DNA from 4 places in the Thioalkalivibrio sp. ALE9 genome. Region 3 is predicted to be linked to each of the others. Evidence: predicted binding sites of a transcription regulator. Region 3 holds the regulator's gene; each other region holds the start of a gene.

Region 1 (5,730 bases), on a different contig from region 3:
GCCCAGGGCCTTGGCCTGTTCGTGCACCTGGGCCAGGATGTTCTCGCGCCGCGCCTCGAACGACGGCTCGACAAAGCCGGGGCTGCGCAGCCGCTCGGCGTAGTCGTTGCCGCGCTTCAGCTCCAGCGCGCCGGGCTGGTGGAAGCGGTGACCATGCGTGGCCCGCCCGGCGGTCTGCTCCAGCACCGTCATCTCCAGCACCTCGGTCCCGTGCAGGACGACCAGCCAGTGCGCGGGGCGCACGAACTCGGTGCGGCTGCTGCCCCAGCGCATGCGCTTGGGCGTGGGCAGGGCCTCTAGCGCGGCCTCCAGCATCTCCGGCAGCAGCTCGCCGAGGGCGCGGCCCGGCTGCATCTGGCGGAAGACCAGGTATTCGCCCTTGTCGGTGGTCTCGCGTTCCAGGCGCTCGACCTCCACTCCGCAGGAGCGGGCAAAGCCCAACACCGCCTTGGTCGGCTCGCCGGCGTCATCGAAGGCGGCGGCCACAGCCGGGCCGCGACGCTCCTGCAACTGGTCCGGCTGCTGCCCCGGGACGTCCGGGAACAGCACCGCCAGCCGGCGCGGGGTGGCGAAGGTCTCGGGCACGCCCGGCTCCAGCCCGGCCTCGCTCAGCCGGTTGGCCAGACCCTCGGCCAGGGCATCACGCAGGCGCGGCAGGGCGGCGGGGGGCAACTCTTCGGTGCCCAGTTCGATCAGGAGTTCGCGGGCTTCAGCCATGTCGGGTCCGTGTCGGGTCCATCACGACCGCGCGCAAGGGCGCGCGATCCGGGAAATAGGGTTCAGGCGGCGTCGGGCTTGTTGGTGTCGTCATCGGCGCACAGCGGGAAGCCCAGGGCCTCGCGCGACTCGTAATACTTCTGCGCAACGTTTCGCGACAGCTCGCGTACGCGCAGGATGTAGCGCTGGCGCTCGGTGACCGAGATCGCACCGCGGGCATCCAGCAGGTTGAAGCTGTGCGAGGCGCGCAGCATCTGTTCGTAGGCCGGCAGCGGCAGGCCCAGCTCGATCATGCGATCGCTCTCGTTCGCATGCTGATCGAAGGCGGCGAACAGGGCGTCGCGATCGGCATGCTCGAAGTTGTAGGTGGACTGCTCCACCTCGTTCTGGTGGTAGACGTCGCCGTAGGTCACCGGGCGGCCGTCCGGGCCGACGGTCCAGACCAGGTCGAACACGCTCTCCACCCCCTGCAGGTACATCGCCAGGCGCTCCAGTCCGTAGGTGATCTCGCCGGAGACCGGATGGCAGTCCAGCCCGCCGACCTGCTGGAAGTAGGTGAACTGGGTGACCTCCATGCCGTTCAGCCAGACCTCCCAGCCCAGGCCCCAGGCGCCGAGGGTCGGAGATTCCCAGTTGTCCTCGACGAAGCGCACATCATGGGTGAGCGTGTCGAAGCCCAGCGCCTCCAGGGAGCCGAGGTAGAGGTCCTGGATGTCCGGCGGCGACGGCTTCAGCAGCACCTGGAACTGGTAGTAGTGCTGCAGGCGGTTGGGGTTGTCGCCATAGCGACCGTCGGTAGGACGGCGGCTGGGCTGCACGTAGGCCGCGCGCCACGGCTCCGGCCCGATGGAGCGCAGGAAGGTCGCCGGATGGAAGGTGCCGGCCCCCATTTCCATGTCGTAGGGCTGCAGGACCACGCAGCCGTGGTCGTTCCAGTAGTCCTGCAAGCGACGGATCAGGTCCTGGAAGGTGGGGCTGCTGCTGGACGGGGTGCGTTCGTGCGCCATGCGGGATCCCGGGTCAGGGCAAAGCGGACAGTATATCGGCCGGGCTCCAGCCTCGGCCACCGTCAGCGTCAGCGCGAAACGCGGAGACGCCCGCGCGAGTCGGCACTTCCCTGTGGCGGCAGACGGTTTTGCGCCAGCCGGGAAGGCGCCCATACTGGAGGCTTGATCCGGTTCGGGAGAACCGCCCTGAGCGAGCCCCACGCCAATTCGGAGCCGACGGTGACCGCGGAGAACGGCCAGCGCTATCGGGATACGCGCCGGGTGACGCTGGTGGGCGCGACCGTGAACAGCTTTCTCGCCGTCGCGCAGCTACTTAGCGGCTGGCTTCTGAACTCGCAGGCGCTGGTCGCGGACGGCGTGCATACGCTGTCGGACCTCATCACCGACGGTGTCGTGCTGTTCGCGGCGCGCAAGGCTGCGGCGTCCCCCGACCAGGACCACCCGTACGGCCATGCCCGCATCGAGACCCTGGCAACGGTGATCGTCGGGGTCTTTCTGGCAGCCGCGGGGCTGGGGATCGCCTGGGCAGCCGGCAGCCGGCTGGTCGACCCCGAGGCCATGACCGGTCCCGCCAATATGGCCATCTTCTTTGCCGCGCTGACCCTGGTCGCGAAGGAGGGCCTGTACCAGTACACCCACCGAGTGGCGAAGCGCCTGCGCTCGCGGATGCTCGATGCCAATGCCTGGCACCACCGTACGGATGCAATCTCGTCGCTGTTCGTACTGGTCGGCGTGGGCGCGGCGGTCGCCGGCTTCCCGTGGGCGGACGCCCTGGCGGCGCTGATCGTCGCCCTGTTCATCCTGCATATCGCCGGGCGCCTGATCGTGCGCGCCGCGGCGGAGCTGATCGACACCGCGCTGGAGCCGGAGAAGGTGGATCGCATTCACCGCACCATCCTGGACGTGCCCGGGGTGAAGGATGCGCACATGCTGCGCACCCGCCGCCACGGCAGCGACGTGGTGGCCGATGTGCACATCCAGGTCGCGCCGATGATCTCGGTCTCCGAGGGGCATCGGATCGCCGATGCGGTGTTCCATTCGGTGACCGACGAGCATGAGCGGGTCAACGACATCACGGTGCACGTGGACCCGGAGAATGACGCGGAGCAGGCGCGCAGCTCGACGCTGCCGTTACGGCCGGTACTGGTAGAGGCCCTGCGCGAGGCCTGGGCCGACACCCCGGAGCTGGACGCGGTGGAGCACCTGTCCCTGCACTACCTGGGCGGCCGGGTGCACATGACGCTGACCCTGCGCCTTGACGGGGCAACCGCGGCCCCGGACCTGGAGGCGCGGGCCCGGGCCCTGGCCGACCGGCTGCACGCCCACCCGCAGGTGGGCGACATGCTGGGCGAGGTCACGCTACTCTATCGTCCGTGCACTCATTAGGTGCGGCACACCCCAGCAAGCACTATCGTTGTGCATATACGGCACCATGTTGGTGCAAAGAGGAGGCGGCGCGGCACCCGGGGTGCCCGTTTTTCGCGCGCCCGGGCCGAATCGGGCCGGATGGCATGATGCCTGCATAATGACCCACGAAGCCGTGCAGGGGCCAACTGGCCGGCCGGCCAAAATCGAAGACTCAAGTGAAGACCAAGGAGACCCCCATGTCCGCAGCCGACGTGCTGAACCAGATCAAGGAAAAGGAAGTGCGCTTTGTCGACTTCCGCTTTACCGACTCCAAGGGCAAGGAACAGCATGTGACCATGCCGGCCCACGACATCGACGAAGAGACCTTCGAGGAAGGCAAGATGTTCGACGGCTCCTCGATCTCCGGTTGGAAGGGGATCAACGAGTCCGACATGATCCTGATGCCGGACGCCGAGTCGGCCGTGATCGACCCGTTCTTCGAAGACATGACCATGAACATCCGCTGCGACGTGGTCGAGCCGGCCACCATGCAGGGCTACGACCGCTGCCCGCGCTCCCTGGCGCGCCGCGCCGAGGCCTACCTGCAGAGCACCGGCATCGCCGACACCGCGCTGTTCGGTCCGGAGAACGAGTTCTTCATCTTTGACGACGTGAAGTGGGGTACCAGCCTGTCCGGTTCCTACTGCCGCGTGGACTCCCAGGAGGCGTCCTGGAACTCCGAGCGCGTCTACGAGGACGGCAACATCGGGCACCGCCCGGGCGTGAAGGGCGGCTACTTCCCGGTCCCGCCGGTCGACAGCCTGCACGACATCCGCTCCACCATGTGCGAAGTGATGACCGAGATGGGTCTGGAGACCGAGGTGCACCACCACGAGGTGGCCACCGCCGGCCAGTGCGAGATCGGCGTGGGCCCGGCGACCCTGACGCAGAAGGCCGACGAGGTGCAGATCCTGAAGTACGTGGTGCAGAACGTGGCCCACATCCACGGCAAGACCGCGACCTTCATGCCCAAACCGATCGTCGGCGACAACGGCTCCGGCATGCACGTGCACCAGTCGCTGTCCAAGGACGGCAAGAACCTGTTCTCCGGTGACCTCTACGGCGGCCTGTCCGAGACCGCGCTGTACTACATCGGCGGCATCATCAAGCACGCCCGTGCGCTGAATGCCTTCACCAACCCGTCCACCAACAGCTACAAGCGTCTGGTGCCGGGCTTCGAGGCGCCGGTGATGCTGGCCTACTCCGCCCGTAACCGCTCGGCCTCGCTGCGCATCCCGTTCGTGATGAACCCGAAGGCGCGCCGGATCGAGCTGCGCTTCCCGGACTCCACCGCCAACCCGTACCTCGCGTTCGCCGCGATGCTGATGGCCGGCCTGGACGGCATCCAGAACAAGATCCACCCCGGCGACGCGATGGACAAGAACCTCTACGACCTGCCGCCGGAAGAGGAAAAGGGCATCCCGCAGGTCTGCCATTCGCTGGACCAGGCGCTGGAAGCCCTGAACCAGGATCGCGAGTTCCTGACCCAGGGTGGCGTGTTCACCGACGACATGATCGATGCCTACATCGACCTGAAGATGGAAGACGTCACGCAGATGCGCATGACCACCCATCCGATCGAGTTCGACATGTACTACAGCCTGTAAGGCGTCCGCTTCCGGCCCCTCGGGGCCGCGAGGCCATCCGCCGCCGCGCCCTCCGGGGCCGGCGGCTTTTTTGTGTCCGGGCTCGGGCTCCACCAGGGAGAAGCCCTGCTCGCCGACACGACCGGCGATGCCGGATCGGGCATCGCAAAAAAGGCCCCGCGGATGGTCGATCCGCGGGGCCTTCTCGTGTGGCACCGGAAGGACTCTCCCGGGCCTCTGACCGTTCATCGGCAATCAGGCGTGCCAGCCGAACTCCTCGGCCTTCTGCTGTGCCAGCGCCGGGATGTCGGTGGCCACGAACTTCTCGTACAGCACCTGGACCCCGATCATGTGGTTGATCACCGCGTCCAGCTGGACCTGTGTCGCGGCCGGGGTATCCTCGGACTCGTGCAGCTCGAACACCTGGCGCACGCCCTCCGGATCCAGCAGACCCGCCTCCTCGACCTTATCCGGCGCGAGGTAGCGATCGGCCAGCGCCTTCATCGCGGCCCACTTGACCGGGTCGGTGTGCGCCGGCGGTGCCATGAACGCGAACTTCTCGCGCTCGTAGAGCACCTTGGGCAGCAGGCCCTTCATGGATTCGCGCAGCACGTACTTCTCGGTCGGACCCTTGATGCGCATGGTCGGCGGCAGGTGGGCGGCAAACTCGGCCAGGTGGTGATCGAGGAACGGCGGGCGCGCCTCCATCGAGTTGGCCATGTCCATGCGGTCGCCGCCCCAGGTCAGGATCTGCCCCTCCAGCATGGTCTTGATCCAGACGTACTGGGCCTTGTCCAGCGGGTGCCGGCCTTCCAGCATGTCGTTGTCCAGGGCGTTGGCGATGGCCTTGCCCGGCTGGTAGCCCTGCATGCGCTCGCGGCGCTTCGGGTGCAGCAGGCCCGGCACGTGGTCGGCGGCGGCCAGCCACGGCTGCAGGCAGGACGGGGTGAAGCCCATCATCTTCGTGAATTCGGGGTCATCCACCTCGTCCTCGGCCAGCATCGCGCCGGAGA
Region 2 (5,730 bases), on a different contig from region 3:
GTATACCCTCCGGCAGTTCTTGGGCCCCCGCCGCCTCCCAGGCCGCGACGCCGACCACGTCGCCTGCGCACTCCAGCACGACCATGTCGAGGAACATCCGGTCGGCCTCGGTGTAGCGGTAGGCCGGCAGGGCCAGGCGGCGCACGCGTTCGGGCAACGGCCAGTCCTCAATCGCCTCGGCGACGAGGCGGTTGATGGCATCGAGATCCTCTGGGCGCGCGGCACGGGCAGTCAAGGTGGTAAGGGAGGTTGTGGTTTCGGGCATCGGTCATCAGGTTTGTCGGCACGGTTCCTGCTCGGACCTTTTGCGCAACGCGAAGTGCCAAACGCATGGAGCCACGAGGCCCTTCACGACAACGAAACCCCCGATCGGGGATAATCCGCGCCGCACCGAAAGGAGACGACCCCGCACCATGACGGAACTGAAGAAGGCGATCGAGCACCAGCGCGAGTACCTCGAGAACAAGCTGCAGGAGCCTCTGGCCAACATCGCGCGTCGGCTGTCCGCGGTCTGGCCGCGCCGCGAGGACCTGGACTCGATTCTGGAAGAGGCGATCCGCCAGATCCCTGAGGCCACGTTCGTCTATGCCCTGAATACCCGGGGCATCCAGCTCTCCGACAACATCTCGCGCAGCGGCGTACTGCCGGAGCATTTCGGGCGCGACCGGTCACAACGCCCGTACATGAAGGAGGTCGTGCCGGCGACGGGCTTCCTGCTTTCGGATGCCTACATCAGCCTGCTCGGACGGCGGCCCTCGCTGACCGCGCTGCAGCTGGTTCGCGACAGCGACGGCAATGCGCTGGGCTTTCTCGGAGCGGACTTTGACCTGCGCAACCTGCCCGACTTTTCCGAGGACCTGTACGAAGAGCCGAACGAGTGGCGGCAGATCAAGGGCGATCCGTCCATCCGCGGCACGCTGTTCCTGCAGAGCCGTACCGAGAGCCTGATGGACCAGAACATGGATACGGCCCTGGCCATCATCGAGGAACTGTTCACCGAGCGCGGGGTGTTCCAGGGGGTATTCCACTTCTCCAGTTCACGCGCCACGCTGTGGACCACCGAGGACCCGTACCGCTACCGCATCCTGACCCACGAATCCCTCGGCGATCCCGACGTGTGCCTGGCGTTTCCGCACGAGCCGTACCCCGAGGAGGCACTCATCCCGAAGGACGAGGTCGGCCGGGTACTGGAGGGGCTGAAGGCCTTGCGCTACGCGGACGAGACCATCTACCTGCGCTCCGCCTCCATCAACCTGTTCAACGGCATGGTCAGCCTGACCTTCTCCTGTGACGGCTCGCACTACATGACCTGGGACGAGTTTCTCGGCCGCTCCATCGAGTTCTGGATCGGCGCCACCGGGTAGGTGTCTGGCCCCCTGACGGGTCAGTGATGGTGATGGCCACCGGCCCCATGGCCCTGTCCATGGCCATGACCCATCCCTCCATCGGCTCGCCGGACTTCGGCCTCCACGGTGAACACCTCGCCTGAGCGGGTATGCAGCTCGATAGAGACTTCCTGGCCCTTCTGCAGGGGCTCGTGGAGGTCAATCAGCATCACATGCAGGCCGCCTGGCTGCAGCGCAACTTCGCCACCGGCCGGAATGGTGATGGCTTCCACCTCGCGCATGCGCATCACGCCCGCGTCGTCTTCCACATGATCGTGAAGCTCGGTGACCGCCGCCACCGGCGACGACCCGGACACGATCTCGATGTCTTCTTCCGTCGTGTTGCGCAAGGTCATGTAACCCGCGGTGCTGGGCATTCCGGGGGGCATCAGGCGCACCCAGGGCCGTTCATCGATCTCGACGCCCTCCATGCAGTCACAGAACCCCGGCTCTTCGTGGCCCTCAACATGATGGGCATGTACACCGGATGTGGCGAACAGACCGACCAGCGCGAATGCGCAAAGCGTGCGAATGGATGTGTTCATTTCTTGCTTCCTCGTAGTGGGCCGCCGGCGCAACCCATGCGCCCGATATTGGCTCAGAATTCCACGGTCCAGTTGGCCCATAGCGTTCGCCCCGGCTCGTTGATGGAGCGTGTCGCGGTGCCGAGCTCGGCCTGACCGCGCTGGATATGCTCGCGGTAGCTGCGGTCGAACAGGTTGTCGATACCGAAGGTGACCCGCGAGTTTCCGAAGACCTCCATCCCGACATAGACCGCGGTGGTGGCAAATCCGGGCGTTTCCTCGGTATCAAAGCTGTAGATGGTGCCGTGATCGAGGTGGATGCGGTCCTGGCGCGCAACGCCGCGCACCTGCGCCCCGGCAAAGCGGTTCCCGGCCGCGTACTCCAGGCCCAGCGTCAGCTCGGCAGGGGGCGTCTGCGCCAGAGGCACGCCATCACTGTCATTCCGGGCACGCACCCAGGCGGCGCTGGCGCGGGCGGTCCAGCTTGGGTGCAGCGCCCAGGCCAGGTCCAGCTCGGCGCCATAGGTGGTGGCATCGACGTTGCGCGCCTCGGGGGCGTCGCGGGCGATCAGGATGTAGTCATCGAACTGACCGTAGAACACGGCCAGCGACCCGGTCAGATCGCCATGATGCACCTGTACGCCCAGATCGAGCTGGGTGAGCGTCTCGGTCTCCAGCTCGAACACGCGACGGCGTTCCCAGAAGTCGGCGGCGCGTTCGGCCCGCCCGATACCCAGGTACCCGGTGGCCGGCCAGGCCGCGAAGTCCTGTTCGACCCGCAGGAAGCCGCTCATCTGGTTGCTGCTGTCGACGCTTCCGGTCGCGGCACCACCAAACCCGTTTTCGGCCTGGGCTTCGGCCCGCGAGCGATCCACGCGCAGCCCCGTGACCAGGCGGCGGGTATCCGTCAGCGGATACTCCAGCTCCGCGAACACGCCGGTATCGCGGAATCGGGCGGTGTCGTTACGTGGCACGTCACGCCAGCCGAGCGCCGCCATGCCCATCAGGCGGTTTCCCCGGTGCCGGTTACGCTGATATTCGGCCCCCGCGTGCAGCAGGGCCTCGCCCGGCAGCACGAAATCAGCGGCGAGGCGCGCCCCGGTCGTCACACGGTCGGGGTAGCTGACCATCGGCATGCCCGGTGGCTCGCGCAGCGTGAAGTTGTCCATCACGTGGTCGATTTCGTTGTAGAAGACCCGGGCCTCGATCTGGTCCAGCCAGGGTGCGAGGCGCTCTCGGGTCACGGCCAGGCTGTAGCCGGTGCGCTCGAATTGCGTGCCGTCCATGCCCCGATCGTCGTAGGCGGCTTCGGCATCCGAGCGGTCCAGGGTGAACTCGACCAGAGTGTCGTCATCCGGGCGCCATCCGACAATGCCGGTGCCACTCCAGCGCGAGTACTGCGAGTGCACGCTATTGCCGTCGCCATCGCGATAGTCGGACTGGTCGGACAGGGTGCCAATGCCGCGAATGTAACCGTGCTCGTTTCCGGTCGCGATATCCGTGACCAGATCGAAGCGGTCGAAGCGACCCACGGTGATCCCCGTAAAGCCCCGGACCTCTCCGGCGGTTTCGAACCGCGGGGCCTCGCGCTCGAAGCGCACCACGCCGGCGGGGCTGGCACCATAGCGCACGCTCTGCGGTCCCTTGGTGACCTCGATATGTTCGTAGGCCTGCGGATAGACATAGGCGGTTGGCGGGTCCATCCGCCCCCCGCAGCCGCCGAGGATCGGGGCGTCGTCCAGCAGGATCGACAGGCGCGAGCCCCCCAGCCCACGCAGCTCCGGGTCTCCACTGGTGCCGCCCTTGCGGCTGACCGTGAACCCCGGGATGGAGCCGAGATAGGCGCCGCCGTCGTGGGCGGGCAGCGGGAGGCGAGGCTGGCGCGGGTCGGTGGTCACCACGCCTGGACCGGTCATGGGCGAAGCCGTGATGACGACCGGGCTCAGCCGCGGCAGTTCATCGGCTGCCAGGGGCGTAACGGCGAGTATCAGGCCCGCACCCATCATCAGACAGCCCGGCAAGGCGTATCGCGCTTTCATTGCATCCTGCTCCTTTGTCCATCAGGAGCCTGGACAAAGGCAAACCCCGTGCCAGCCCGCGTGGGCCCTCTCAACACACTGTTCGGAGGAGTGTTTTGCGCGCGGTCGCTCCGTAGGAGCCTAAGCCGAGGGTGTGGCAAATGCCATACCGGGCGCGGCAAAGCTCGCACTTTGACTGCTGCCGCGCCGCGTCGCATGCCTTGCCAGACGGGCCGGGTCCGGGCAGGCTTTCAGTCCTGTTAATCCGGTTAGATGTTGTCTGATGGACGTCCCTCCCGAACTGATTGGTGACTCCCCCGAACTGCAGGCGCTGATGCGGCAGGCGAGTCTGGTTGCGCGTACCGACGCGACCGTATTGGTTCAGGGCGAGAGCGGAACCGGCAAGGAACGGCTGGCGCGCCGGATCCATGCGCACAGCCGGCGCAGTGCGGCACCGCTGATCAGCGTGAACTGCGCGTCCCTGCCGGCCGATCTGGTCGAGTCGGAGCTGTTCGGTCACCGTCGCGGGGCCTTCACCGGGGCACACGAGGCCCAGTCCGGCCTGATTCGCCAGGCCGATGGCGGCACCCTGCTGCTTGACGAGATCGCCGAATTGCCTCCCGGGGCACAGGCCAAGCTGCTGCGTTTTCTGGAGAGCGGCGAATGCCAGCCGCTGGGGGCGGCTCGCCCCGAGAAGGTGGATGTCCGCATCATCGCCGCGACCCACCAAGACCTGAACCAGCATGTGACCGAGGGCCGGTTCCGGGCGGATCTGTTCTTTCGTCTGTTTGTGGTGCCGCTGGAAATGCCACCCTTGCGGCAGCGCCAGGGCGATGTGCGGCGTCTGGTGGAGCATTTCCGCCTGGAGCTCGCCAACGCCCATGAGCTTGAACCACCACACTTCACGCCAGAGCTGTTGCGCTGGCTCGAACGCTGGCCATGGCCTGGTAACGTGCGTGAGCTGAAGAACCTGGTCGAGCGCTGTGTAATCTTCATGGCCGGTCAGACGATCCGGCCGCAGGATCTGCCGGATTCCTGGATGCAGTCGCCGCGCGACCAAAAACACGGTCCGTGGGTGATCCCGCCCGACGGTCTGAGCCTGGAACGCCTGGAGATCGACCTGATCCGGCAGGCCCTGGAGCGTACCGCCGGCAATCGCTCGCGGGCTGCCCGCCTGCTCGGGATCACACGCGACACCCTGCTGTATCGCATGAAGAAGAACGCGATTTCATAGCCCCTGCCCGCCCGGCTCCCGGTGTTGTCTTCGGGTAGGTATCGGTGCTTTTACCCCTCCGGCAAACGACGTGCTCTGGGGCAGTTTATCCCTCGCTCAAACCCGGCCCACGGATTCTGCCCAGACGGGCAGCACCTTTCATAGGGTGGGCGCGTGGTCACGGAACTACCACCGCGAGAGCGATTCGGAGCCTGTCGGGTTTCGACGATCGTCGCGAGCGCAGGGCAGCAGATCAGTCCCAGATCCGACAGGCTCCTAGCCAACCGCTGCAGGGCCTGGCAGGCACGAGCCGACTGCGCGATCATGGCGGGACTGCCAACCGGGAATGGCTATGGAAACCGGATACGCCAGGGAGACAGGTGGCCGCGCCGAGCAGCAGGATGCGGTGACCGTGCTGCACGGGCCCGACGGGCAGAGCGCGTTGCTGCTGGTGGCCGATGGCATGGGCGGCCACGAGGGCGGGGCGCAAGCGTCGCAGACGGCCGTGGCGACGGCCGAACGCCTGTGGAATCGCTGCGCGGGGCGGACCGCGGATGGCCCTGCCCTGCTGGAGAGCCTGTTCCACGAGA
Region 3 (5,730 bases):
GCCGCTCTCCAGGCGCAGGACGGCCACGCGCGGAGCCTCGAGATCGGCCAGGCGGCCATGGGGGATCGCAACCCCATGGCCCAGGCCGGTGGAGCCCAGCTTTTCGCGCGCGGACAGGGCCTCGAAGATCGCGGTGCTGCCCGGTCCGCCGGCATCACCGCCGCCGGCGAGGAGTTCCGACAGGGCCTCCAGGGCCCGCTTCTGACTGGAGCATTCCGGCTCCAGGCGGATGCGCTCGGCGGTGATCAGCTCGGCAATGGACATGGGTCAGGAGGCCTGCTCACGGTTGCGCTGGGCGCCCTCGGCCCGGTGATGATCCTTGACCTTTTCCTTGTGCTTGATCAGCTGGCGGTCGACCTTGTCGATCAGCGCGTCGATGGCGGCGTACATGTCCTCGTGGGAGGCCTCCGCGTGGATGTGATTGCCGCTGACCTGGAGATTCGCCTCGGCCTTGTTGAACTGGTTCTGGGTCTTCTCGTGGGTCAGCACGACGTGCACGTCGATGACCTTGTCGAAGTGGCGTTCCAGCTTCGCGAACTTCTCGTTGACGTAGTCGCGCAGGGCGTCGGTGAGGTCCACATGGTGGCCGGTCAGGTTGATCTGCATGGTCGGGACTCCTTGGTTACTTGTGGCCGGTGGGCATGGAGGCCATCTGCCGGCGTTCGCTGGATGAAGGGATGTGCATCGCCTCGCGGTACTTGGCCACGGTGCGACGCGCCACATTGATGCCCCGGTCCGCCAGGATCTGGGCGAGCCGGGCATCGCTGAGCGGCTTGTTCGCGGGTTCGTCGTCGATCAATTCGCGAATCATGGCACGGATGGCGGTGGCGGAACACTCGCCACCGTCGTTGGTGCCGACATGGCTGGAGAAGAAATACTTGAACTCGAAGACTCCGCGCGGGGTGTGCATGTATTTCTGGGTGGTCACCCGGGAGATGGTCGATTCGTGCATCTCCAGGATCTCGGCGATATCGCGCAGGATCAATGGCTGCATCGCGACCTCGCCGTGTTCCAGGAAGCCTTGCTGGCGATGGACAATCGCCTCGGCGACGCGCAGCAGGGTGTCGTTGCGGCTGTGCAGGCTCTTCAGGAACCAGCGCGCCTCCTGCAGCTGGTCGCGCATGAAGGCACTGTCGCGGGCATCCGATACCTGGCGCACCATGCCGGCGTAGAGGTCGTTGATACGGATGCGTGGCGCGATTTCCGGGTTCAGCTCCACGCGCCAGCCCTCCGGGGTGTGGCGCACGTAGACATCGGGCACCACGTATTCGGAGGTGGCGGCACTGATCTGCGCGCCCGGCCGCGGGTTCAGGGTGCGGATCAGGTCCAGGGCGCGCGCCAGTTCGTCCGGGTCGCGCACACCCGACTGGCGTTGCAGGGCTTTGTAATCGCGCTTGCCCAGGCTGTCCATGCCGTGTTCCAGGATCGCCCGGGCGGCCTCGCGGGCGGGGGCGTCCGGGGCCAGTTCGCGCAGCTGAATCTCCAGGCATTCGCGCAGATCGCGCGCGCCCACGCCCAGGGGGTCGCACTGCTGGATCCAGTGCAGGACTGCCTCGACCTCATCCACGCCGACGGGCTCTTCCTCGCCGCGGCTGATGGTCTCGGCCAGCGTCTCGAGGTCGCCTTCGAGATAGCCGTCGGGGCTGATCGCGTCGATCAGGGCCGCGCCGATGCGCTGGTCGCGCGGAGTCAGGTGGCTCAGGTGCAGCTGCCACAGCAGGTGGTCCTGCAGGCCCTCGCCGTCGTCGTCGCTGGTGTTTTCCAGCGGGTCGCGGTCATCCACGCCCTTGGGGGCGGGCGGCGGTTCGTAGATGTCGTCCCAGCGGCTGTCGGTGGTGAGCTCCTCGGGAATCACGTCATCGCTGGTGGTAGTGGCCTCCATGCGGTCGCCTTCCACCACCTCGCCCTCCGCGTCCAGGCGCTCGGCCCCGCCCATGTCGTCCTCGTCTTCCACCTGTTCGAGCATGGGGTTGCTCTCCAGCGCCTGCTGGATCTCCACCTGCAGCTCGAGCGTGGACAACTGCAACAGGCGGATCGCCTGCTGCAGTTGCGGGGTCATGGTGAGCGTCTGACCCAGCTGAAGATTCAGGCCGGGTTTCAGCATTGGCTGTGCGGGTCGCGGGTGACCATAAGAGCGATCTTAAATGCTGCCTCGTGGTTTGTGCACCGGCGCGGGTTGTGCGCGTGCCGGAATCACAGGCGGAAATTCTCGCCGAGATAGACCCGGCGCACCTGGGGGTCGGCCAGTAGCTCGTCGGGTGTCCCGGCGGCCAGCAGGCGCCCCTCGCTCAGAATATAGGCCCTGTGGCAGATCCCGAGGGTTTCGCGCACGTTGTGATCGGAGATCAGAACCCCGATGCCGCGCGCTGCAAGGTGGCGAATTACATCCTGGATATCGCCCACCGAGATCGGGTCCACCCCGGCAAAGGGCTCGTCCAGGCAGATGAATTGCGGGTCACCGGCCAGGGCCCGCGCAATCTCGGCGCGCCGACGTTCGCCGCCGGACAGCGCGATCCCGGGGCTGTGGCGCACGGTCTCGAGCTGAAACTCCTCGATCAGCGCGTCGCCGATACGCCGGCGTTCGTGGCGGTCCAGTCCGGGACGCAGTTCCAGCACGGCCTGCAGGTTGTCCCACACGCTCAGGCGGCGAAAGATCGAGGCCTCCTGGGGCAGGTAGCCGAGACCGGCGCGGGCGCGCACGTGGATGGGCGCGCGGGTGATGTCGTGCCCGCCCAGGGTGATGCGCCCGGCGTTAGGGCGGATCAGCCCGACCAGGCTGTAGAAGCAGGTGGTCTTGCCGGCGCCGTTGGGACCCAGTAGGCCGACCACTTCACCGGGTGCGAGGTCGACATCCACCTGGTCGAGCACGGTGCGCTGGCCGTAGCGCTTGGTCAGTTCGCGCCCGATCAGGCGATCACGGGCCTCGGCGGGTTCCGGCGCCGGGCTGGTGGCGGGTGCGTTCATTCGTCGTCGCGTGGCTGGATGGTGATACGTACGCGTTCGCTGTCGCCCTCGCCGCGTTCGGCCTCGATCACGTCGGTGGTCAGGTCGTAGGTGATGCGCTTGCCGCGCGCCTCTTCGCTGGCGGTGATCACATGGGCCTGGTCGGTGAGGATCATGCGGTCCTCGTTCAGCAGGTAGTCGATGCGCAGCGCGGTGGCGATACGCATCTCGCCGGTCTCGGGGTCGGGGGATTCCAGGCGGGCCGGCTCGCCGTGGGCCTCCATCTCGTAAGGGCGACGATCCCGGGTGCGCACGTAGACCGTGTCGGCCTCCAGCGTCATGTCGCCGCGGATCACGATCACGTCCCCGGTGTAGGTGCCCAGGCCCTGGCGTTCGTCCATCTCCGCGCGGTCGGCGGTGATCTCCACCGGCAGCGAGGGTCCCGATCCCTGCTGGCCCAGGGCCGGCGTCGCCAGCAGGGCGGAGAGGAGGCCGGCCGCCGCAAGCAGGCCCGGCAGGCGGCGGCTATTCGGGATCGGGGTCATGCGCGGGGTCCTCCTCGCTCGCCTCGCTGTAGAGCGAGTACACGTCATGGAACAGCTCTATGGTATCCGCTCGCGAGTCCACGCGCAGGCCGGTGCCGCGCTGGAACAGCCCGGGCTGGTTCAGGGTGGAGAGGGCGTCCGAGGTGGCGACCATGGTGTCTGTGGCGATACGTACATCCCGCGAGTCGATGACCGTCTGCACGCGTTCGCCGCGGGCTGGTTGTACGCCGTGGGTGGGGCCGACCAGGTCCAGGGTTTCGTCAGCCGGGCGGTGCAGGGCCGCCGGGGCGGTCCAGCGCCATTCGATACCGCCATCGGCGAACAGGTCGAGTTCCGGGTCATCCACCCACTGCGGCCCGTCGCGGCCGAATTCGCGCAGTCGGGTGCCCTGCAGCCGGTGGGTCCGCTCACCGTCGTCGCCGGTGGCGTGCAGCGTGAATCCGTCGATCTGCAGGGTCACCTCGCCCTCGGGCGGGGTGACCTCGGCGGTTGCGGGGCTTGCGCACGCCAGCGTGAACAGGACCAACGGCGGCGCCAGACCGTACCGGTTGCGTCTCCGCCGGCTCATCCGTTCAGGTAGGTCTCGAGCAGGGCGTCCAGCCGGTCCTGCGCGGCCAGCAGCCCCTCGCAGGCCTCGCGCACGGCGCCGCGCCCGCCGTGGGCCTCGGTGACCCACTGGGCGTGGCGGCATACCAGCGGGTGGGCGTCCCCGACCGCGATCCCGAGCCCGACCCGCTGCATGGCCGGCAGATCGACGATGTCGTCGCCCATGAAGGCGGCTTCCGCCGGGTCATGGCCGGTGCGCTGCAGCAACTCGTGCAGGGCCTCGCCCTTGTCGCGGCGGCCCTGGATCAGGTGCTCCACGCCCAGGTCCCGCATGCGGTGTTCGACCACCCCGGAGGTGCGCCCGGTCAGGATGGCGATGTCGAGGCCGCCGTCCAGCGCCAGGCGGATCCCGTGGCCGTCGCGGCTGTTGAAGGCCTTGTACTGCTCGCCGCCATCGCCCAGGAACAGGCTGCCGTCGGTCAGCACGCCGTCCACGTCCAGGATAAGCAGGCGTACGGCCTGCTGGCGGGTGCGCAGGGTCGCGGCATCCAGGTTCATCAGGCCACCCCGGCGCGCAGCAGGTCGTGCATGTTGATCACGCCGACCAGGCGCTGGTCGGCGTCGGTGACCGGCAGGGCGTTGATGCGCCGGCTCTCCATGGTCTCGAGTGCCGTGACCGCCAGCCAGTCGGGCTGCGCGGTGTGGCCGCCGGTGGTCATCGCCTCGCCGATGGTCAGGCCGTCCAGGCTGTGCCCGGCATCCAGGGTGCGGCGCAGGTCGCCATCGGTGAACACGCCCTGGATGCGGTCGTCGGCGCCGGCCACGATCACCAGCCCGAGGCCCTTGCGGGTGATCTCGAACAGGGCGTCCTTCAGCGGGGCCTCCGGCGTGATGCGCGGGATCGCGTCGCCGGTGTGCATGATGTCGGCGACATGCACCAGCAGCCGCCGGCCCAGCCGGCCGCCAGGGTGCGAGCGGGCGAAGTCGTTGGCGGTGAAGCCGCGTGCATCCAGTACCGCGACCGCCAGGGCGTCGCCCATCGCCAGCGCCGCGGTGGTGCTGGAGGTGGGGGCCAGGCCCAGCGGGCAGGCCTCGCGCTCGACACTGACATCGAGGTGCACGGTGGCGTCGGCGCCCAGGCGCGAGCCGGGGTTGCCGGTCATCGCGATCAGCGGCACGCCCAGGCGCCGGATCAGCGGCAGGATGGTGAGGATTTCGTCGGTCTCGCCGGAGTTCGACAGCGCGATGACCACATCCTCGCGGGTGATCATCCCGAGATCACCATGGCTGGCCTCGCCCGGGTGCACGAAGAACGCGGGGGTGCCGGTGGAGGCCAGGGTCGCGGCCAGCTTGCTGCCGATGTGCCCGGACTTGCCCATGCCGGTGACGATCACGCGGCCCTTGCACTCGAGGATGCAGCGGCAGGCCTCGAGGAAGCTGTCGTCGATGCGCCGGGCGAGGTTGTGCACGGCCTCGGCCTCGTCGTTGAGGACGGCCAGGGCCAGGTTGCGGGTGGTTTCGGGGTTGAAGTTCATGCAGTTGCCGTAATTCCCAAATAGACAAGGTAGCTTGCGAAGGCGACGAGGAGAAGGGCGCCCTGCCAGCGCAGGATCTGTCCCCGGCGGCCCAGCGCGATCAGGAACAGGGCCACCGTCAGTGCCAGCATCACGGGATAGTCGCGTGCGAGGACGTCGGC
Region 4 (5,730 bases), on a different contig from region 3:
ACGGGTCCTGTCGGTCACCACCCTGGACCACATCCGGGCCACGACCGACGGCTTCACCGTGGACCACCTGGTGGACGGCCGCGCGCTGGACGAGCGCACGGCCGATGAATGGCGCGAGCGGGTCTTGCGTGACCGCTTCGCCCCCGGCCTGGTAGCCGGCCCCGGCGGCGAGGCGCTGGCGGTGGTCGTGCGCCCGCACGCGCTGGAAAACAGCCTGCAGCGCCTGCAGCTGGAACGCCTGCTCCGCGACCGGATCGCCGAGCACGACCTGGAAGGCGAGCTGACCGCCATCGCCGGCCATATCGCCCTGGATGTCGCGCAGCTCCGGGCCATGGTCAAGGACCTCGCCTTCCTGGTTCCGGGCACCATGACCATCAGCCTCCTGCTGCTGTGGTGGCTGTTCCGGCGCCCGCTGGTGGTCGTGCTGTCCGCTGCCACAATCAGCGCGGTCACCGGGCCCGCGATCGCCCTGCTGATCCTGCTCGACCGGCCGTTCACGCTGATCTCCGCCATCCTGCCGCCCCTGCTGACCGCATTGACGGTGGCGATGCTGATGCACTTCTTCAACGCCCTGCTGCATGCCGCGCAGCGCGGGCACCGGGGACGCGCCCGCGTGGAGGCGGCGCTGGCCGCCGTGGCCCGTCCCACCGCGTTCATGGCGCTGACCACCGCGGCGGGGCTGGCGTCGCTGCAGGTCAGCAGCATCCGGCCGATCGAGACCTTCGGTCTGATCGGGGCCTTCGGCGTGCTGCTCGCCGCGGCGGTCGTGCTGCTGCTCCTGCCGGCGATCATGGTGCGCTGGGATCGCGGCGACTGGCTCGCCCCGCAGCGCGGCCTGCGCCTGCTCGACCGCTTCACCGCGCTGGCGGCACACCTGGCGATCCGCCGCGCCGGCTGGGTCCTGCTGGCCACCGCCATCCTGGTGGCCCTCGCGATCCCACAGATCCGGCAAGTCGAGGTCGAAACCGATCTCTACGCCTTCTTCGACGACGACCACTCGATCACCCAGGCGACCCGCGCGGTGGAGCGCGAACTCTCCGGGGTAATGGCGCTGGAGGTGGTGTTCGACGGGCCGGACTGGGACAGCCTGCAGGACCCGGAACGGATGCTGGCCATCCAGCGCGTGCAGGACTGGCTGGACCAGCGCCCCGAGGTGGACTACAGCCTGTCCCTGCCGGATCTCGTCGCCGAGATGCACTGGGCCTTCAACGAGGAAGACCCGGCCTTCCGGCGCATCCCGGACGACCCCAACCTGGTCGCCCAGTACCTGTTCATCTACGACGGCCGCGACCTGTTCGATGCCGTCGACCGCGACTTCGAACGCAGCCGCATCCTGCTCAACCTGAACGCCCACGGGGCGCGGGCCATCAACGCACTGATGGACGATCTGCGCGACCACCTGGAGGCCAACCCGCCGGCCGACCTGGAATGGGACATGGCCGGGATGGCCCGACTGTTCGCGGACCAGGAGCGGTTACTGATCGAGGGGCAGCTGCACAGCCTGTATGCCGTGGCCGCGATGATCACGCTTCTGATGCTGCTGATGTGGCGCTCGATCCCGCTGACCGTCCTCAGCATGATCCCCAACCTGGCACCGGTGGCGATGATCTTCGCCCTGATGGGCCTGCTCGGCATCTGGCTGGACATGGCCACGGCCATGATTGCCAGTGTCGCCATCGGGATCGCCGTGGACGACACCATCCACGTCCTGCACAACTATCGTCAGCGCCGCGGGCGGGGCAGCCCGGTTGCCTGGGCGCTCGCCCGCAGCTTCCGCCGCAGCGGGCGCGCGATCACCGCCACCACCATCGTGCTGGTGGGCCAGTTCCTGCTGCTGGCCCTGTCCGACTTCCAGCCCACGGCCGCCTTTGGCTGGCTGACCGCCTTCGGGCTGATCGCGGCCCTGCTGTTCGACCTGCTGGTCCTCCCGGCCCTGCTGGTCGTCGGGCACCGGCTCGCGCGGGCCCGCGCGGCCTGACCGAGCCCCCGGTCGCGCCTCTGGCGGCCGGCCTGTCGAGATGCTTTACAAGCCAAGTAATCCGAACAACCCTCTGTTTTTGCACATTCTTTACCGGTTTCTCCGGTTTCGGGCGTCCTGACGGCCTCATCCAGCCGGCCCGCTCGTCGACACCCTTTACAGTTCCCCGGCCACAAGACCCTCCTGCGATCACGCGGCCCATGGCCCAGCACATGACCCCCACTTTCCTCCTTTATTTTCAATGTCTTGAGAGGCCTCCACCCCGAGCCGGGAAATTGGCACGGAGCCTGCTTTGTATTCAACCGAAAGCAACAGACACGGCCACCAGGCCAGACCCCGGCGATGGTTGAATCGCTGTAAATTGAGCATCAGGAGAGCCCCATGAACGCGAAAAAAGTACTTCTCGCTTCGCTCTGTGTCGGCATGATCGCCGCCAGTGCGAGTACGGCGACGGCAGCGGAAGTCATTGACTTCGACATCAACCTCGACGCCACCACGAACTACAGCGGTTCGGTCGAAAACGTCCGCCGTATCCAGTTCGACCTGAACACCCAGACCTTCCAATACGTTCAGGATCCGTTGGACCCGGTTCAGGTTGGCGATGTGTTCTATGACCGTGGCTACGGCGATGCCGGGTCCTTCCGGACCTCCGCTGGCGGTGCCGCACCCCAGTCCGGCCCCGACTTCCTTGGCGGTACATACTCTATGGGGCTGCTCTGGGACGAGCTCCGCGGCGTGATTACCGGCACCGGTACCGTGGGCGGAAACTATGTCGTCAACGCCAATTATACCGGGGTCGGGTGCTGCTTTAGTCTGTTCATGGCCGACCCGAACCCCGGTTTCGGCCAAGACTATGAAGCGGCGCAGGCCCACTTCAGCGCTGGCGAACAGGTCATGGAGATGACCCTGAAATCGGGTAACAGCATCCTGGAATTCGAGAGCCAGGGCGGGGCTTTCATCGAAGGGACCTTCACCTTCGAATTCCAGGTGGCCAGCGTGCTGCCGGGCTTCTGGTTCACCGCTGACGGCATCGACTTCGCAGACCTGATCGAAGACGAAGAAGGCGCCCCGACGTTCATCGTCTCGGCCTTTGCCAGCGCGGGCACCATCCAGGAACCGCCGCCGGAGACCTTCTTCGGTGCTGATGCCAACAATGTCTACGGCGACGAGCGCGATGGGCAAAGCCTGTTCAGCGAAACCCAGTCCACCCATGACGGCAGCCTGCGCTTCGCGGTGCCGGAGCCGGGTACCCTGGCGCTGATGGGTCTGTCCCTGCTGATCCTGGCGGGCTTCATCGGCGTCGGTGGCATGCGCCGCCGCTCCAACAGCACCCACCGCCAGGCCGCATAACACGCACCACCAACAGCCTTGGTGACCCACTCCCCCCTGTGGGGTCACCGAGTTAAGGGCTCCCTCCGCGGAGCCCTTTTTTCTGCCCGCCCTCCGGCCATACGCCAGACCAACACCCTGGATGCCCTACCCCCAAGGCTCCCTCCGGTCATCCCGCCCACAGCGTTCCCACACACTCCGTCATCCCGGCTGTAGCGCAGCGAAGAGCCGGGATCTCCAGACTCTGCCGCCGACGCCGTGCAAACCCCGGAGAGCCCGGATAACCGCTACGCGGTTTCCGGAATGACGGCAGGGGGAGGTGCGCGCGGCGGAGGCATCCTTGTGCGAGCCTGCTTGCAGGCGAAGCCCCTGCCAGAGTCGGGCACGGGCAGGGGCATTCGCCTGCGAGCAGGCTCCCACAGGGGTCAAGGGGTCACATCAGGACATCCGGATTCCCCACCGCTGCACTCCCCCACACTCCGCCATCCCGGCCGTAGCGAAGCGAAGAGCCGGGATCTCCCACCCCCGCCACCGACGCCGCGCCAGCCCCCGGCAGATCCCGGCAGATCCCGGCAGATCCCGGCAGATCCCGGCAGATCCCGGATAACCGCTGCGCGGTCTCCGGGATGACGACAGAGGGGTGCGCGGTGGAAACATCCTTGTGGGAGCCTGCTTGCAGGCGAAGCTCCTGCCAGAGCCGGACGCGGGCAGGGGCATTCGCCTGCGAGCAGGCTCCCACAGGGGGCGGAACAGGGCATCCAGATTCCCGGCCTCATACCCCCACACACCGTCATCCCGGCCGTGCAGGCGTGCGGGCAGGCATGAAAAAAGGGGCTGCCTGTGGCAGCCCCTTCGAACGTCGGACCTCTTCGGGCTTACAGGCGCTCGAGCAACGCCTCGGCGTCCGCCCGCTGCGGGAACGCCTCGTGCGACTCCAGCAGTTGCCGCAGGCGGTCGGCGGCGGCGTCGCGTGCGCCCTGTTCGCTTTCCGCCCAGGCCAGGTGGTACTGGATGCCCGGATCCTCCGGAGCCAGCTCGTGCGCGCGACCCAGGATATCCGCAGCCTCGGCCGGCTCGCCTGCGTGGATCAGCACCACGGCCAGCGTATCCAGCACCGGGGGCGCCTCCGGGGCCAGTTCGGCGGCCCGGCGCGCGTGTCCGAGCGCCTCTTCGGTCTCGCGTTCACGCAGGGTCCAGGCCAGGTTGTTGAGGGCGATCACGTCGTCCGCATCCTGCTCGACGATGCGGCGGTACGAGGCCACGGCGCCCGACTCGTCGCCCGCTGCCATCTGCTGCGCCGCATAGATGTGCCGGGTGGCCAGGTCCTGCGGGTGCTCGTCGAGCCAGTCTTCCAGCGTGGCCTGGCCGGCCTCGAACTCGCCGGATTCCCGTTGCGCTCGCGCCAGTTCATGGACCCAGTCCCGGCGCTGGCCACCCGGGTCCGCCAGCGCGGCCCGGTAGTGCCGCACGGCGGCCGCGGGATCATCCCGCTGCAGGGCCGCACGTCCCAGCAGGGCCTGGACCTCGCTGCGATCCTCGAAGCGTTCTTCCAGCCGCTGCAGATGCGGCCGGGCGTCCTCCGTGCGCTCCTGGTTGACCAGCCCTCGAGCCAGCAGCACGCGGGCCCGGTAATGTTCCGGCTGGCGTTCCAGCAGCTCGCGCAGCGTGGCCTCGGTGGCGGCCTCGTCACCGGCCTGCGCATGCGCGCGGGCCAGGGCAAGCCGAAGGTTCACATTGTCCGGCGCCTGCCCGACGGCCGCCTCTAGACTGGCGACCGCGGCATCGGGCCGATTGAGCGTCTGCTGGACATCGGCCAGCGCATACAGCAGGTCGGGATTGTCCGGATGATGTTCACTCGCGGCCTCGAGCGTCTCCAGTGCCTGCTCGGGGCGGCCGCCCTGGAGCTGGATCTGGGCCAGCGCGAGATGCGGTGGCAGCATCTCGGGCTGTGACTCGATCGCCACCCGAAACCAGCGGGCGGCGCCCTGCTGGTCCCCGTCCTGGAGACTCAGGTTGGCCAGGCGCTGCGCGGAGCGGGCATGCCCGGGGTGGCGATCCTGAATCGCTTCCAGGACCTCCCGTGCCGCGCCACGGTTGCCGGCCTGCAATTCCAGGCTGGCAAGGTTCATCGCCACGGAGATATCGTCCGGGTCACGTTCGACCCCTTCGCGGAACGCGGCGCGCGCCTCGTCGGTCCGGTCCAGTCCCATCAGCGCGGCGCCCTGGAGACTCAGCGGTCCGGCGGCCTCCGGCTCCAGCTCCTGCAGGCGCTGGGCGCGTTCCAGCGCCTCGTCATAGCGACCCGCCTGCAGCAGGTAGAGCACCATGGTGGTATCGACCTGTTGCGCCGTAACCTCGCCGCCACCGGCGGCACGCATCACGTCCAGGCCTTCCTCGGTCTCGCCACCCCGGAGCAGCGCCAC

Evidence for each region. Region 3 encodes sigma-54, which starts transcription at its own class of promoters, with help from an activator protein. Its sites were predicted from a motif close to TGGCANGNTNCNTGCTT; they were not measured.
Region 1: glnA (glutamate--ammonia ligase) is a predicted target of sigma-54. The motif match lies at 3,232-3,248, and genes of this name have one in related genera.
Region 2: D106_RS0103990 (TonB-dependent copper receptor) is a predicted target of sigma-54. The motif match lies at 3,986-4,002, and genes of this name have one in related genera.
Region 4: D106_RS0111945 (PEP-CTERM sorting domain-containing protein) is a predicted target of sigma-54. The motif match lies at 2,255-2,271, and genes of this name have one in related genera.

Annotation. Positions count from the first base shown of each region.
Region 1 is NZ_KB898123.1:82,394-88,123, forward strand. Features, by position in the region: gene glyS (glycine--tRNA ligase subunit beta) at 1-717, opposite strand, end outside; gene glyQ (glycine--tRNA ligase subunit alpha) at 780-1,724, opposite strand; gene D106_RS0103545 (cation diffusion facilitator family transporter) at 1,887-3,110, shown strand; gene glnA (glutamate--ammonia ligase) at 3,329-4,738, shown strand; gene asnB (asparagine synthase (glutamine-hydrolyzing)) at 4,973-5,730, opposite strand, start outside.
Region 2 is NZ_KB898123.1:171,616-177,345, reverse strand. Features, by position in the region: gene D106_RS0104005 (GNAT family N-acetyltransferase) at 1-265, opposite strand, end outside; gene D106_RS0104000 (PDC sensor domain-containing protein) at 414-1,364, shown strand; gene D106_RS0103995 (copper chaperone PCu(A)C) at 1,385-1,930, opposite strand; gene D106_RS0103990 (TonB-dependent copper receptor) at 1,984-3,912, opposite strand; gene D106_RS0103985 (sigma-54-dependent Fis family transcriptional regulator) at 4,211-5,161, shown strand; gene D106_RS0103980 (PP2C family serine/threonine-protein phosphatase) at 5,493-5,730, shown strand, end outside.
Region 3 is NZ_KB898129.1:77,117-82,846, reverse strand. Features, by position in the region: gene D106_RS0110685 (PTS sugar transporter subunit IIA) at 1-264, opposite strand, end outside; gene hpf (ribosome hibernation-promoting factor, HPF/YfiA family) at 268-606, opposite strand; gene D106_RS0110675 (RNA polymerase factor sigma-54) at 623-2,104, opposite strand; gene lptB (LPS export ABC transporter ATP-binding protein) at 2,194-2,964, opposite strand; gene lptA (lipopolysaccharide transport periplasmic protein LptA) at 2,961-3,488, opposite strand; gene lptC (LPS export ABC transporter periplasmic protein LptC) at 3,469-4,014, opposite strand; gene D106_RS0110655 (HAD family hydrolase) at 4,053-4,592, opposite strand; gene D106_RS0110650 (KpsF/GutQ family sugar-phosphate isomerase) at 4,592-5,569, opposite strand; gene D106_RS0110645 (calcium/sodium antiporter) at 5,566-5,730, opposite strand, start outside.
Region 4 is NZ_KB898133.1:26,380-32,109, forward strand. Features, by position in the region: gene D106_RS0111940 (RND family transporter) at 1-1,978, shown strand, start outside; gene D106_RS0111945 (PEP-CTERM sorting domain-containing protein) at 2,360-3,328, shown strand; gene prsT (XrtA/PEP-CTERM system TPR-repeat protein PrsT) at 4,183-5,730, opposite strand, start outside.